DNA from 4 places in the Alteromonas sp. BL110 genome. Region 3 is predicted to be linked to each of the others. Evidence: predicted binding sites of a transcription regulator. Region 3 holds the regulator's gene; each other region holds the start of a gene.
The links. Region 3 encodes sigma-54, which starts transcription at its own class of promoters, with help from an activator protein. Its sites were predicted from a motif close to GTTGGCACGNNNNTNGNNT; they were not measured.
Positions count from the first base shown of each region.

Region 1: a site for sigma-54 is predicted at 1,227-1,245, ahead of D1814_RS05545 (choice-of-anchor A family protein). Genes of this name have one in related genera too.
Region 2: a site for sigma-54 is predicted at 1,238-1,256, ahead of D1814_RS02950 (flagellar basal body rod protein FlgF). Genes of this name have one in related genera too.
Region 4: a site for sigma-54 is predicted at 1,800-1,818, ahead of D1814_RS11045 (EF-hand domain-containing protein). Genes of this name have one in related genera too.

Region 1 covers NZ_CP031967.1:1,269,624-1,272,818, reverse strand. The annotation lists gene yghU (glutathione-dependent disulfide-bond oxidoreductase) at 1-271, shown strand, start outside; gene D1814_RS05550 (hypothetical protein) at 408-935, opposite strand; gene D1814_RS05545 (choice-of-anchor A family protein) at 1,362-2,324, shown strand; gene D1814_RS05540 (tetratricopeptide repeat protein) at 2,328-3,195, shown strand, end outside.
Region 2 covers NZ_CP031967.1:658,528-661,722, reverse strand. The annotation lists gene flgE (flagellar hook protein FlgE) at 1-1,069, shown strand, start outside; gene D1814_RS02950 (flagellar basal body rod protein FlgF) at 1,295-2,038, shown strand; gene flgG (flagellar basal-body rod protein FlgG) at 2,085-2,873, shown strand; gene flgH (flagellar basal body L-ring protein FlgH) at 2,885-3,195, shown strand, end outside.
Region 3 covers NZ_CP031967.1:916,119-919,313, reverse strand. The annotation lists gene ptsN (PTS IIA-like nitrogen regulatory protein PtsN) at 1-424, opposite strand, end outside; gene hpf (ribosome hibernation promoting factor) at 438-725, opposite strand; gene D1814_RS03975 (RNA polymerase factor sigma-54) at 756-2,237, opposite strand; gene lptB (LPS export ABC transporter ATP-binding protein) at 2,311-3,036, opposite strand; gene lptA (lipopolysaccharide transport periplasmic protein LptA) at 3,039-3,195, opposite strand, start outside.
Region 4 covers NZ_CP031967.1:2,543,529-2,546,723, forward strand. The annotation lists gene D1814_RS11040 (AMP-binding protein) at 1-740, opposite strand, end outside; gene D1814_RS11045 (EF-hand domain-containing protein) at 1,097-1,675, opposite strand; gene D1814_RS11050 (DNA polymerase II) at 1,931-3,195, opposite strand, start outside.

The DNA of each region.
Region 1 (3,195 bases), 350 kb from region 3:
TAATAACGAATTTATGGCGGGAAGTGAATACAGCATAGCTGATATGGCTATATGGCCATGGTATGGCAACCTAGTACTTGGCAACCTGTACGATGCAGCGACGTTTCTTCAAGTACACGAGTACACCAATTTGGTCCGATGGGCTAAACAACTAGAGCAGCGAGAAGGAATAAAACGTGGCCGTATTGTCAATAAGACCTGGGGCGACGACGGTCAGTTAGAAAACCGCCACAGCGCAAAAGATATTGACGACGCCCTCGCCAACACCTAAATAATGGGGTCAGAGTACATTACTTAAAGGACGGGGTCAGAGTACTTTAGTTGTTTTTATCATCTTTTTAGCATCAGAATGGCTGAAGAAGAGCATCGACAAAAAGCGGGACCAAAAAGCACTCTGACCCCAATTTTTAGATGAGTTCGGCGACACTCTTTAAGTAGGCTTGTTGAAGTGGTGTGAAATCCCATTCGTTTAGGGCTTCATCGAACTCAAAGTCGCCCACACGGGCTTGCCACCTCTCTGTAGGTGCGGTTGCCCAGTTTTTCATATACACCAGCTTTCCATGCAGGCAGTGTAATACTTCACGTTTTGTTGGTTCTGCCTCACCGTAAGCTACATGCTCCGAGACAATAGCGCCTTCTTCACAGTCTTGGTCAAAAAATACAAAGCCGCGATAATTTCCGCTTTCAGTAATGGTAATAAGCGAAGCATATTCTTTGCTGTCGGATACTTTTCTCAGTGCCGGCAAATAGCCATCGACTCGCTTAATTTGAAGCCCTTGTGATTTGTTATGCCACTGCCAACCAGAACTGCCCATAAACGCTAGCTCATTGTTCTTGTCGTCAATATGAACAAGGGTTTCGAAGGTGTTCCAAGACGCAAAGATAATGATGCTTAACATAATAAAACCGGTAATGAATATGAGTGGCTTTGTCATTACGCAAGCCCTTAGTATTTGACGAACTGTTGTTTCTTTATTTACGGACAAAAGCTAACGCTAGACCTTTATTGCAAAAAAGTAATATGTAGAGGAGTGGACGTGCCGCAGCCTTAAGGCGCCCTAGTGCTGAATTCATAGCTAGAGAGGCTTAATACTAGTGTCTCTTTTTTATTTTAACATCAACTAAAGTTGCATTTTTTAGGTGCAAGGCTGTCAAGAAAATATACAAAAAAGTCGTGTTAAAAATATGTAAATCATTGAAGTGCATGAGTTTATTAGAGTTTCAAAGTTGGTGTGATTTTTGCTTTTTAAAGCCAAAAATGGTACGCTAACAGAACCATTTTCATTTCCGAGTATTTTAGGCAGCGTCCTTAAAGGACTAGCGCTTTTTCTAGTTTCGCTAACACGTTGGGTAGTCGTTTTATGCGTTTTGCACTTTTTTTTGTTTTTTGCGTTGTTCAATTCACCGCTGTAGCGGCTGAAACCGCCAGCACGAGTACAACGACATCGAATGTGCTCGGCACTTATAATCTTATTTTGCTAGAAGATTACAACTTCCAAGGTGGAGATGTTGAAGGACAGGCATTTATTGGCGGAAATTTGAACGCTCAAGGACGCACTGCTGAGTTTGGTAGTCGGTTAGCCAATACCGACACAGCTATTGATGCGGTTACCATTGTAGGTGATGTCAACGCGAATGGTATTCGGGTGCTTAGAGACAATAATCTCGTCTACGGCGGGGCCTTAAATACATCGACGGTAGAATTGAACGACGGTGATGACGGTCAGGCTATTTATAACCCCGATGTGTCTATTACCGACATTGCTAATTCTTTATACGCAGATACTGCTTACTACTCAAGCCTTACAGAAAATGGAACATACAGCAACGGCACGTTTAATTATACAGGTATTGATGAAATTGCTGTGTTTAATGTTTCAGCCAGCGAAGTGTTTGCCCAGAACAGTTCATTAAACTTAATTGCAGGCAGTGCTGAAACTATTATCATTAATGTGTCTGCCAGCGACTTGCAAGGCAAGAACATTGTTATTGGTGGTGGCGTAAACAGTACAGGTGATTTCACCCAGCAAAGTTACTATTCTAATATTTTGTGGAATTTTTATGATGCTGAAAGCATTGATTTCAATAACCTGAATGTAAAAGGGTCTGTACTTGCGCCTTTTGCAGACACTACAGGCGGGTCATCATTTGACGGCGCCTTCGCGTCTGAGTCTTACACTGGGGCTCGTGAGTTTCATAACTTTGTATTTAACTATGAACGTGAAACGAATGTTGTTGAAGTTCCAGAGCCCCACTCAAGCTTGTTCTTGATACTTATCGCCAGTATATTGATGGTTACACGCAGGCTTAAAGTAACCCGTTAAATAATGAGAAAACGAATTTGTGTAAGTGTTTTTAGTTTCATACTTACACTTTCATTCACGGCATTAGCCAATGCTGATCAAAAAGATACTGCGAGTGTAGATTATGAATCTGCCATTGTTAGTTATGAAGCCAAAGCTTTCAACGACGCGTTTATCCATATAAAGAATGTGCTACAAGCTAACCCCGATTATCTTCCTGCACACCTACTTTTAGCCAATCTTTATTTCGAAACAGGGTTGTGGGAACAAGCCCACAACACCTATTTACATGCCTATGAAAAAGGTGCGGACCCCAATTTGGTGTTGCCTAATTGGTCCAGAGTATTGGTGCGCCTGCAAAAGTCAGAGCAAATACTAGCCATAGACGTATCTACCGACTTATCTAAGGCCCACTTGGCACAATGGCGCGCTACTCGTGCTGAAGCGTGCCTGATTGAATCGAGACGGCTATGTGCCCAAAGGGAATATGATGAATTGCTTACCCAATTACCAGAGCATCCCCTGGGATTAAACGGCTTGGCCTTGTTGGCCATTGAGGATGGTCAATATAAACAGGCAGATACCTTGCTTCAACGCTCGCTTGCTGAGGACGACAGTCAAGCCTTCACATGGTGGGCGCTTGGCCGTCTTGCAAGTGCAAGAGGGGATGTGCTGCTGTCACAGCGTTATTTCAACAACGCCTATCGAATTTCGCCCAATAACGCGAAAATTGCACGAAGTTTAATTGATGCTTATTTGGCCATAGCCGATTTGGACGCTGCGTTATTAGTCACCGAAGATTTGTTATTGGAAACGGAAGATGACTTATACTTAATGTTTGTCAATAGTTGGCTTACTAGCCAGATAGATGCCTTATCTAATATTCGCCCTC
Region 2 (3,195 bases), 260 kb from region 3:
CGGGCAGTTTAAGTTGGATAGTGACAACTTTGTGGTTAACAGTAATGGAGACAACCTTCTGGGCTTCCCAGTTAACTCTGATGGTACAAGCGCATCGGTTGCTCTAAGTACCACTGAGCCAGTGCGTATTCCCGATTCATCAGGTTCACCTGCGCAAACTTCAGAAGTTGATCTTCGTATGAATTTACCGGCCGGAGATGCTGCGCTAGATCCGCAAGATTTTGACCCAGAAGATCCGTTAACTTACAACGCGGCAACGTCAGTCACTGTATATGACTCTTTAGGTGATAGTCATGTAATGACTTACTACTTTATCAAGGATAATGCCGCAGGTGTAGATAACGAATGGTATGTTGCCACTGCAATCGACGATACCCTTGTGGATATGACTGATTCAACAGGTGCTGATACCGACCCTACTACAGCAGTTAACTCGGTAGGCGGTAATACAGGTAACGCAGTAACCGCATCTAAACTTATTTTCTCTCAAGGTGGTGATTTTTCTGGTATGGAAACGCCAGATGGCTTACCAACGCTAGATTTTAAAATGCAAACTGAAGCATTGGGTGCGGGTATTCTTGCAAATGGTTCGGATCCTACGCAGCAGATAAGCATAGACTTTAATCTTGATGTAAATAGCGCCACACCTAATGAACCGACTCAGTTTGCATCAGCCTTTGAAGTAACCTCACTAGAACAAGATGGTCTGCCAGTAGGCCGACTAACAGGTATCGATATCGGCCCCGATGGCTTAGTTCGTGCTACCTTCTCTAACGGTACATCTGAACCTATTGTTCGCGTTGCACTCGTTCGTTTCTCTAATGAGCAGGGCCTAACGCAAGAAAGCAGCACGCAGTGGAAAGAGAGTATTCTTTCGGGTGAGGCTCTAGCAGGTGAAGCAACAACCGGTACTTTCGGTGAGATTAATTCATCGGCCCTTGAACAAGCCAACGTTAACCTGACCACTGAGCTAATCGACATGATCATAGCTCAGCGTAACTTCCAGGCTAACTCTAGAGCACTTGAAGTGAACAACTCACTGAACCAGACTATTCTGAACATTCGATAGTTAAGGTAAAGGGCCGTTTATTAGAATATAAAAGCGGCAATACGTTGGCGTGTAAGCCTTCCATTATTACCGATATTTACAAGAGCCGCCCAACAGCGGCTCTTTTATTTTCCTTTAAATATCAACTTAATACCTTTCATATTTTCTAACTGACGTAAAAATCCACAGATTGGCATCGCCTTTGCAAAATCTTGTTTAAGGTTTAATCAGAGTCAAAAGTCAGTCATGGACAAACTTCTCTACATTTCAGCGAGTGGCGCATCCCAGGACCTATTAGGAACGGGGATTAGGGCCAATAACTTAGCTAACGCACAGACCACCGGATTTAGAGCTCAATTAGAGCAAGCGAGATCGATGCCGGCTTACGGCGAAGGTTTGCCAACCCGCGTGTTCTCTATGACTGAAAGCCCGTCAAATAACTATGAATCGGGCCCTATGATTAAAACGGACAGAGATTTAGACGTAGCCATTCAGGGGGATGGTTGGTTTGCGGTACAAGATAAAAATGGGCAAGAAGCTTATTCCCGTGATGGCAACTTCAAACTGGGCGACGACGGAATTTTGACAGACATTCACGACCGTGTGGTGCTAGGTGACAACGGGCCAATTTTTTTACCTGTACCACTTGATAACCTAAACATTGCCGCCGACGGCACTTTGTCCATGAGGCAGTTAGGCGCCCCTGCCAATGTTATTGAGGAAGTAGGCCGGCTTAAGTTAGTTTCTCCAAACTACGCTGATATGGAGCGAGGCACCGACGGCTTATTTAGAATGGAAGATGGTTCTATTGCGCCTGCTAATGCAAACGTCAAAGTGATGTCTGGCATGCTTGAAGGCTCAAACGTTAATGCTGTTGAAGAAATGGTCGACATGATAAGTCTTCAGCGCCATTACGAACTACAAGTCAAAATGATGAAGCAAGCTGAAAAGCTAGATCAAAGTGGCAATTCGTTGCTACGCATACTGTAAACGAATTTTTATTATCGTTGCCCCATGAGCAACGTCGGAGGTTAACATGCATCCAGCACTGTGGATTAGTAAAACCGGATTAGACGCCGCACAGACCGATGTGGCAGTGGTATCTAACAACCTAGCAAACGCATCAACCGTAGGCTTTAAAAAAGACCGCGCAGTATTTGAAGATTTGCTTTATCAGAATATCAATCAGCCGGGCGGTCGTTCCTCTGCTGATACAGAGTTGCCTTCTGGATTAATGCTTGGTTCAGGTTCAAAAGTGGTCGCTACGCAAAAAGCACATACGCAGGGTAACTTGCTCACCACTGAAAACGCGTTGGATATGTCAATTCAAGGCCGTGGCTATTTTGAAATATTACAGCCCGACGGCACTATTGCTTACTCAAGAAACGGTCAGTTTTCACTTAATGACCAAGGCCAAATTGTTACCTCTGGCGCTGGCTTCTTACTGCAGCCTGAAGTGGCTGTTCCAGAAGATGCACAGCAAATCACTATTTCTCAAGATGGTGAAATAAGCGTGAGCATTCGCGGACAAGCGGAACCCCAGGTATTGGGGCAAATGAATATCTCTGACTTCGTTAATCCAACGGGCCTTCAGCCAATCGGACAAAACCTGTTCGTGGAAACTGCATCTAGCGGAGCGCCAATTCAAGGTGTTCCCGGTCTTCAAGGACTAGGCTACATCTCTCAAGGCACGTTAGAAACGTCTAACGTAAACGTGACCGAAGAGTTGGTGAACCTAATCGAAAGCCAGCGCTTGTACGAAATGAACTCGAAGGTTATTTCGTCAGTTGACCAAATGCTTGGTCAAGTTATTCAGCAACTTTAATAGGTAGCGTCATGCGTATTTTAGGTTTATCTGCTGCATTACTGATTCTTGGTGGTTGCGCCAGTACAAGCGAACCGCCTGTTCAGGCGAATGATCCCTCGTTTGCGCCAGTAGTGCCAGATTACCCGCGTGAGACTGTGGTTGAAGATGGGTCATTGTTCCGTTCACATATGGCAAACAGTTTGTATTCTGATGTTACCGCGAGAAGAGTTGGCGATATTATCACAGTAACCCTTAACGAAAGTACGTCTGCGAGTAAATCTGCAGACACTTCTACAGCCAAAGATACCAATGTAAACCTAGACACTATAACGGGTCTTGG
Region 3 (3,195 bases):
TCTCGTCGCTAGTTGTCGCACGACGTATTGTTTTAATTGTCTCTTTGTCGCTTAGCTTACCGGCAACGGTAGCCAATGTTTGAAGGTGTCCTTCGGTTTGCTCTTCAGGAACGAGCAGCGCAAAAAATATATCTACAGGCTTTTCATCTAGGGCATCAAAGTTGATAGCTGGTGTGCTAGTTACAACTATTGCTATTACCTTTTCAAGACCAGCGAGGCGACCGTGGGGGAGTGCAATGCCGTTGCCAATACCCGTGCTACCCATACGTTCTCGAGCCATTAAGCTATTTAAAACGGTTGCCTGGTCGATGTTATCGTTTTGCTTGGCAGCGATATCAGCGATGATCTCAAGAATTCGCTTTTTACTATTACACTGAACCGCACACTCGGTGCGGTCCAGACTTACGATGGCTTGTATATCCATGCTCAATTAACTACTAATGTTTTTTCAGTTTTTCCTTATGCTTGATTACCTGCCGGTCGAGTTTATCAACCATGCTGTCAATCGCCGCATACATGTCGGTATTTTCTGAGGATGCGAATACTTCAGCGCCACTTAAATGAACGGTCGCTTCGGCTTTTTGATTTAATTTTTCAACGTTCAGGATGACATGCACATTAGAAATGTGATCAAAGTGACGTTCAAGTTTGCTGAACTTCGTATCGACATAATTACGCAAAGAGTCGGTGATTTCGACATGATGACCAGTAAGGTTGATTTGCATATTTCGTCTTCCTTATATTGTTGAGCCCGTTTAAATAAGGCTCTTGCGTTGGTTCGACGGCGGGATCGATAACGATTCCCGGTATTTTGCTATTGTTCGCCGAGCGACTTTTATGCCTTGCTCAGCCAACAACGAAGCAATCTTGCTATCACTTAGCGGCTTACCAGGATTTTCCGCAGCCACTAACTTCTTGATCAATGCCCGAATCGCTGTAGATGAACATTCACCACCTGACTCGGTTGCAACGTGGCTTGAGAAAAAATACTTCAATTCGAAGATACCACGGGGCGTATGCATATACTTTTGCGTTGTCACACGCGAAATAGTCGATTCGTGCATATCTACCATTTCTGCGACATCATTAAGCACCATTGGTTTCATCATTTCCGGGCCGTGCTCAAAAAAACCCATTTGCTGCTGCACAATGCAATTTGCAACCTTCATTAAGGTATCGTTGCGAGATTCAAGACTCTTGATGAACCACTTAGCCTCTTGCATGTGTGAGCGGATGAATTGTGAATCGCTACTGTTCTTAGCACGGCGACTCATGGCTGCGTACTGTTGGTTTACGCTTAATTTAGGCAGGCTATCGGGGTTCAGCTCAACCACCCAACGGCCATTTTTCTTAGTTACTGAGACATCGGGAATAACGTACTCAGGCTCTTTAGTAACTAAAGCACTACCTGGGCGAGGATTCAAGGTTTGAAGTAAACGCATTGCTTCACGTAGCTGATCTTCTTTCAATCGGCTCTTACGCATTAGCGTGCGATAGTCTTTACTGCTTAGTAAGTCTGAATATTCCTCAATAAGCTGCTTCGCTTCAGTAAGCCAAGGTGTGTCCTCTGAAAATTGGCGCAATTGCACCATAAGACATTCTTGCGGCGTACGAGAACCTGATCCAATAGGGTCGAACATTTGAATGCGTTTAAGCACGCACTCTATTTCGTCCATCTCAATAGGCTCTTCTAAATCATCGTCGTTGACAGCTTCTAAGATATCGTCAAGGGTAACAGTTAAGTAACCTGATTCATCAATGGAATCAATGATTGCTGTGGCAATGGCGCGGTCGGTATCTGAAAAATGAGTGAGGCGCATTTGCCAAAGCAAATGCTCTTGAATATCTTCGGTAGTCTCACCTTGGAAAATCTGTTCATCATCATTAGATGGACCCGGTGCGGGTGCAGAAGAAGCGGAATAATACTCATCCCAAGTGCTGTCGATAGGTAGCTCATCGGGAAGATCATTCTTCTCTAGTGCATCACCAGCTTCAAGCGTATCGCTTGAGGCAGAAGCAGTCGCTTCAGCACCACTATCATCACTCTCGACATTGTTCTTTTCTACTGGCGGCTCGTCGTTACCTTCTTCCACCTCAAGTAGCGGATTAGAGTCGAGTGCTTCTTGAATCTCTTGTTGGAGATCAAGCGTAGAAAGCTGCAGAAGCTTGATGGCCTGCTGCAACTGAGGTGTCATTGTAAGTTGTTGGCTAAATTTTAGCTGTAAAGATGGTTTCATCTACGTCTTATTTAAATGCTCTAAATTGAATATACCAGAGCGAAACTGAAAAATGACAATTCGGTTACACTAACTATAGCCTGAATTGTTCGCCTAGGTATACATCCCTTACTTTCTGATTACTTAAAACCTGTTCTGCTGTTCCTTGCGCAATAAGCTCGCCATGACTCACAATGTACGCTTTTTCGCAAACATCCAATGTTTCGCGCACGTTATGGTCCGTGATAAGGATACCAATCCCCCTATCGCGAAGATGCTGTATTATCTTCTTTATATCATTAACTGATATTGGATCAACACCAGCAAATGGTTCGTCTAACAAAATAAATTGTGGTTTTGCTGCCAAAGCTCGAGCAATCTCTACGCGACGACGCTCTCCCCCCGACAAACTCATCCCCGTACTATTACGTATATGGTTGATATTAAATTCATCAAGTAGGGCATCTGCTTCTTCTTCTTGCTGTTGTGAATTTAAATCTTTACGGGTTTGCAATATGGCCATGATATTTTCATGTACCGTAAGCTTTCTAAAAATTGATGCCTCTTGCGGGAGGTAGCCTATACCGCGGCGTGCACGCTCATGCATAGGCTGGTGAGTAAGTTCATTATCATCAATTTCAATCTTACCTTTGTCTAAGTTGACCAAACCTACAATCATGTAAAAAGTAGTGGTCTTACCAGCGCCGTTGGGGCCAAGAAGACCTACAATTTGTCCAGTAGACACTGAAAGGCTTACATCGCGAACGACTTGTCGTGATTTATACGATTTAGCAAGGTTTTTAGCGCTCAAAGTTGCCATTGCTATTCATTGTCCTCGTTGTCATTCTTAGATGATGTCTTACGAATGGTGTCCGGGGTAAACACTGTGGTTACACGACCTTCACCATCTTTTCCGGCGCCACCAGTGGCAAGTAATTGTTCAGTGATCATATCGAATGTAATCTTATCACCTTGCACT
Region 4 (3,195 bases), 1.6 Mb from region 3:
AATAAACCATTATTCAATATATTGCGATGAGTGAGTGTTGCGCCTTTCGGGTTACCAGTCGTACCTGAGGTAAATTGAATGTTGATGTTATCATCGGCATTTAATGTCGTTTCAATGGCTGATAGCTGAGATCGTAGAGCATCAGTAGGCTCTATTTGGAGTTTTGAAAACGCCTGCAAGCCGTCTTCATGGGTTTCACCGATAGTATATACATGCTTAAGAGAGGGGAGCTTCGAGAGCGATAGCGCCGCGTCCGTCTGACTCTGGCCCCCGGTATCTAGTTCCGGGGCTAATTCTTTCAAAATGGCGATGTAGTTTGACTGTTTAAAAGACTGTGCCATCACTAAGTGCTTTACCCCGACATTGTTAATAGCAAAGGCTAATTCATCTGGGCGATAAGCGGGATTGAGACATACCATAATCGCGCCAATTCTTGCCGTTGCCATTTGTACAAGCGACCACTCAATGTTATTTGGAGACCATATCCCCACACGGTCACCGGGCTCTACGCCATTAGCAAGTAAACCACAGGCCACTCGTTCTACTTCACGCCAGTATTGCTGATAGGTCCAGTGAACACTTTGGTGCTTTACGATGATCGCTGGGTTATCGGCATAATTGTCGACAACCTTTTTAAAGTATTGGCCAATTGTTAGCGTGGTGAGTTCGGCATTGCTTGGACCGCTAAACTCACTTATTTGTAGTGGAAGTGCAGTGTCTGGCTGTATCTTTGATTCCATTACTTCTTGCCTCCATGTGCATACGCATATGATTTAAATGTTAATTTAGATAATCGCCATCATGATTTTTAGGAAAAAGTACACAATAACAATCTTCGCGCTTATTACAGAGTGCGCTATTGAATAAACAAAATATTTAATCTTTATTAACAATATGGTTGCAAACGCGTTTTGTCGACAAGATGTTAGTCGTATACGGCGCTGTTTAACGAAAAATATTAACGTTTCGTCGCAGCTCATTATCTGATTGGAACAACTAGCGGATTTAACGGAGCTTATTTGTTGGGAGAAAATAAAAAGCCCCGCATTTTCCGCGGGGCTACATAGTTGGGAATACTATGCGTTACTTAGTTCATTTATTCTGATTCAATCTCTTCAAAATAGGTACGGTATTCCATACGGGTTATGTATGAATCACCATCTTCATCCATTGAGTCGAAGTCGCCCTCAACATCAGCTACTTCTAGTTCTTTTTCACTGATTTTACCGTCGCTGTCCATATCGATTTCAGTAAACTTAGAGTTAGCTGTTGCAGACATCTCAGTACGCAGTTCTTTATTTTTTTCCGAAATCATTTCGTTATCAGCTTTAGAAAACAGCGCTGGATTGCCTTCTTCAGTTAGCACTGCATCTGTTGTTCCTTCTGCTTGAACTTGTGTAATAACCTCATCACTGAACATAGAGGGTTTTTCATCAACAAATTTGTTGAACTCTGCGCGGCTAACCATACTGTCGCCGTCGGTATCCATTTTTGCTACTAATTTGCTGTCAATAGAACCTGACGATTCTGAACCTACTATGTAGCCATTACCGTCTTGGTCGAGCGCATTAAAGCTCTTTGAAATTTTTTCTTCATGATGGCCTGCGAATGCTGACGCAGAAAGTGTAGCTGCAACAACAGCACTAGTAATCATACTTAACTTTGTGATCTTCATAATCAAATTCCTTCTGTTTCTCTTTGCGAACACGGGCTATCAATTGCCCTAATCACTAAATTGAACGCATGTTGATTGAAGTTAATACTTCACATCAACCTATTTAGCTACTCACAAATATCTTATTCACTTGTCGTGCCAATGAGATAAGTCATTGAAAATATGAGTAATAGAAAAAATGGGAATAGATTTAGAGTGTAACGTTTTTGTTAATTTGTCACGAAGCCTGAAAGATCTTCATACAAATGAACGGTGTCAAAACAGGGATAGTTGAGTGTTAGCTATGCGTTCAAAACTAAGGGATAACATTGGCAATATGCTATCAGCTATGGGTTTTATTTGTTTCTCTATATAGTGGTCATAGTCAATCGGGGCAGAAATAGTTTCTATTGTTTGTGGCCCTTGTACTGTGATTACATAGGCTATAGACGTATTAGATTGGTAGCGAAGTGGTAAACCCTGCTTCTCAAATAGCTTGTCGGCCCGTCTTGCCGCTTTTACATGAGGGGGAAGGGATTTAACGTACGATGAAAGAGGTTTTCTGAGTCGTTTTTTATATACCAAATCGTCATCCATCTTCCCTGATTTTACTGCGTTTAGCGTTTTATTGATGTATTGCTCAACAGGTTCATTGGCAAACACTCTTTTGTATAGTTCGTATTGGAACATTTTAGCAAGCACTGTCCAATCCGAACGTACGTTCTCTAAGCCTTTAAAGATAAGCTCACCATTTTTCATCCCTGCGTAGCGTTTTTTACTACCTTCCGAAGACCCACGAATTGTTGGCATAAAAAAGGTAGAAAAGTGAGATTCGAACTCAATTTCCAAATGGCAATCAATGGCGAATTTGCGCTTAAGTAACTCAGTCCACTTCTGATTAATAATTTTGGCGAGCTCGCGACCTGTTTCACAAGGTGAACCTAATGCAGTATTCCCTTCAACATGCACAAAAGTTGAATCGGTATCACCGTAAATAACTGTATAGCCTAGTTCCTCAATCCAACTCGCGGTAGTTTGCATAATCTCATGCCCTCGCAAGGTAATTGAACTCGCAAGACGGGGATCGTAGAAAGGACAGCCTCCACTACCAAGCACTCCGTAGAAGGAGTTCATTAATATCTTAATTGCTTGAGATCGAGGTGCGTCTTTCTGTTTTTTGGCTTCGTCACGCTGAAGCCAAAGGTTTTCAATGATTGAAGGCAGAAAATGAAATTCACGGCTAAATACTGCACTTTTGAAGCCTTCTATCGCAGTAGCTGGAGACTTGAGGCCTTCTGCGAGCCCTAACGGGTCGATTTTGAACGTTCGAATAATAGAAGGGTATAGGCTCTTAAAATCGAGTACTAGAACATCTTTGTACAGGCCAGGCTGGGAGCGCATGACATAACCGCCAGGACTCGCTAAACCGCCATTTTCAGGCCTCACTCCAGCGACATAAGACTTGCGGTGTAGCTTGGGCAAATAAACATTTAAAAACGCCGCCACCGAGCCTCCCGGGCGGCTCATATCTAAACCGGTAA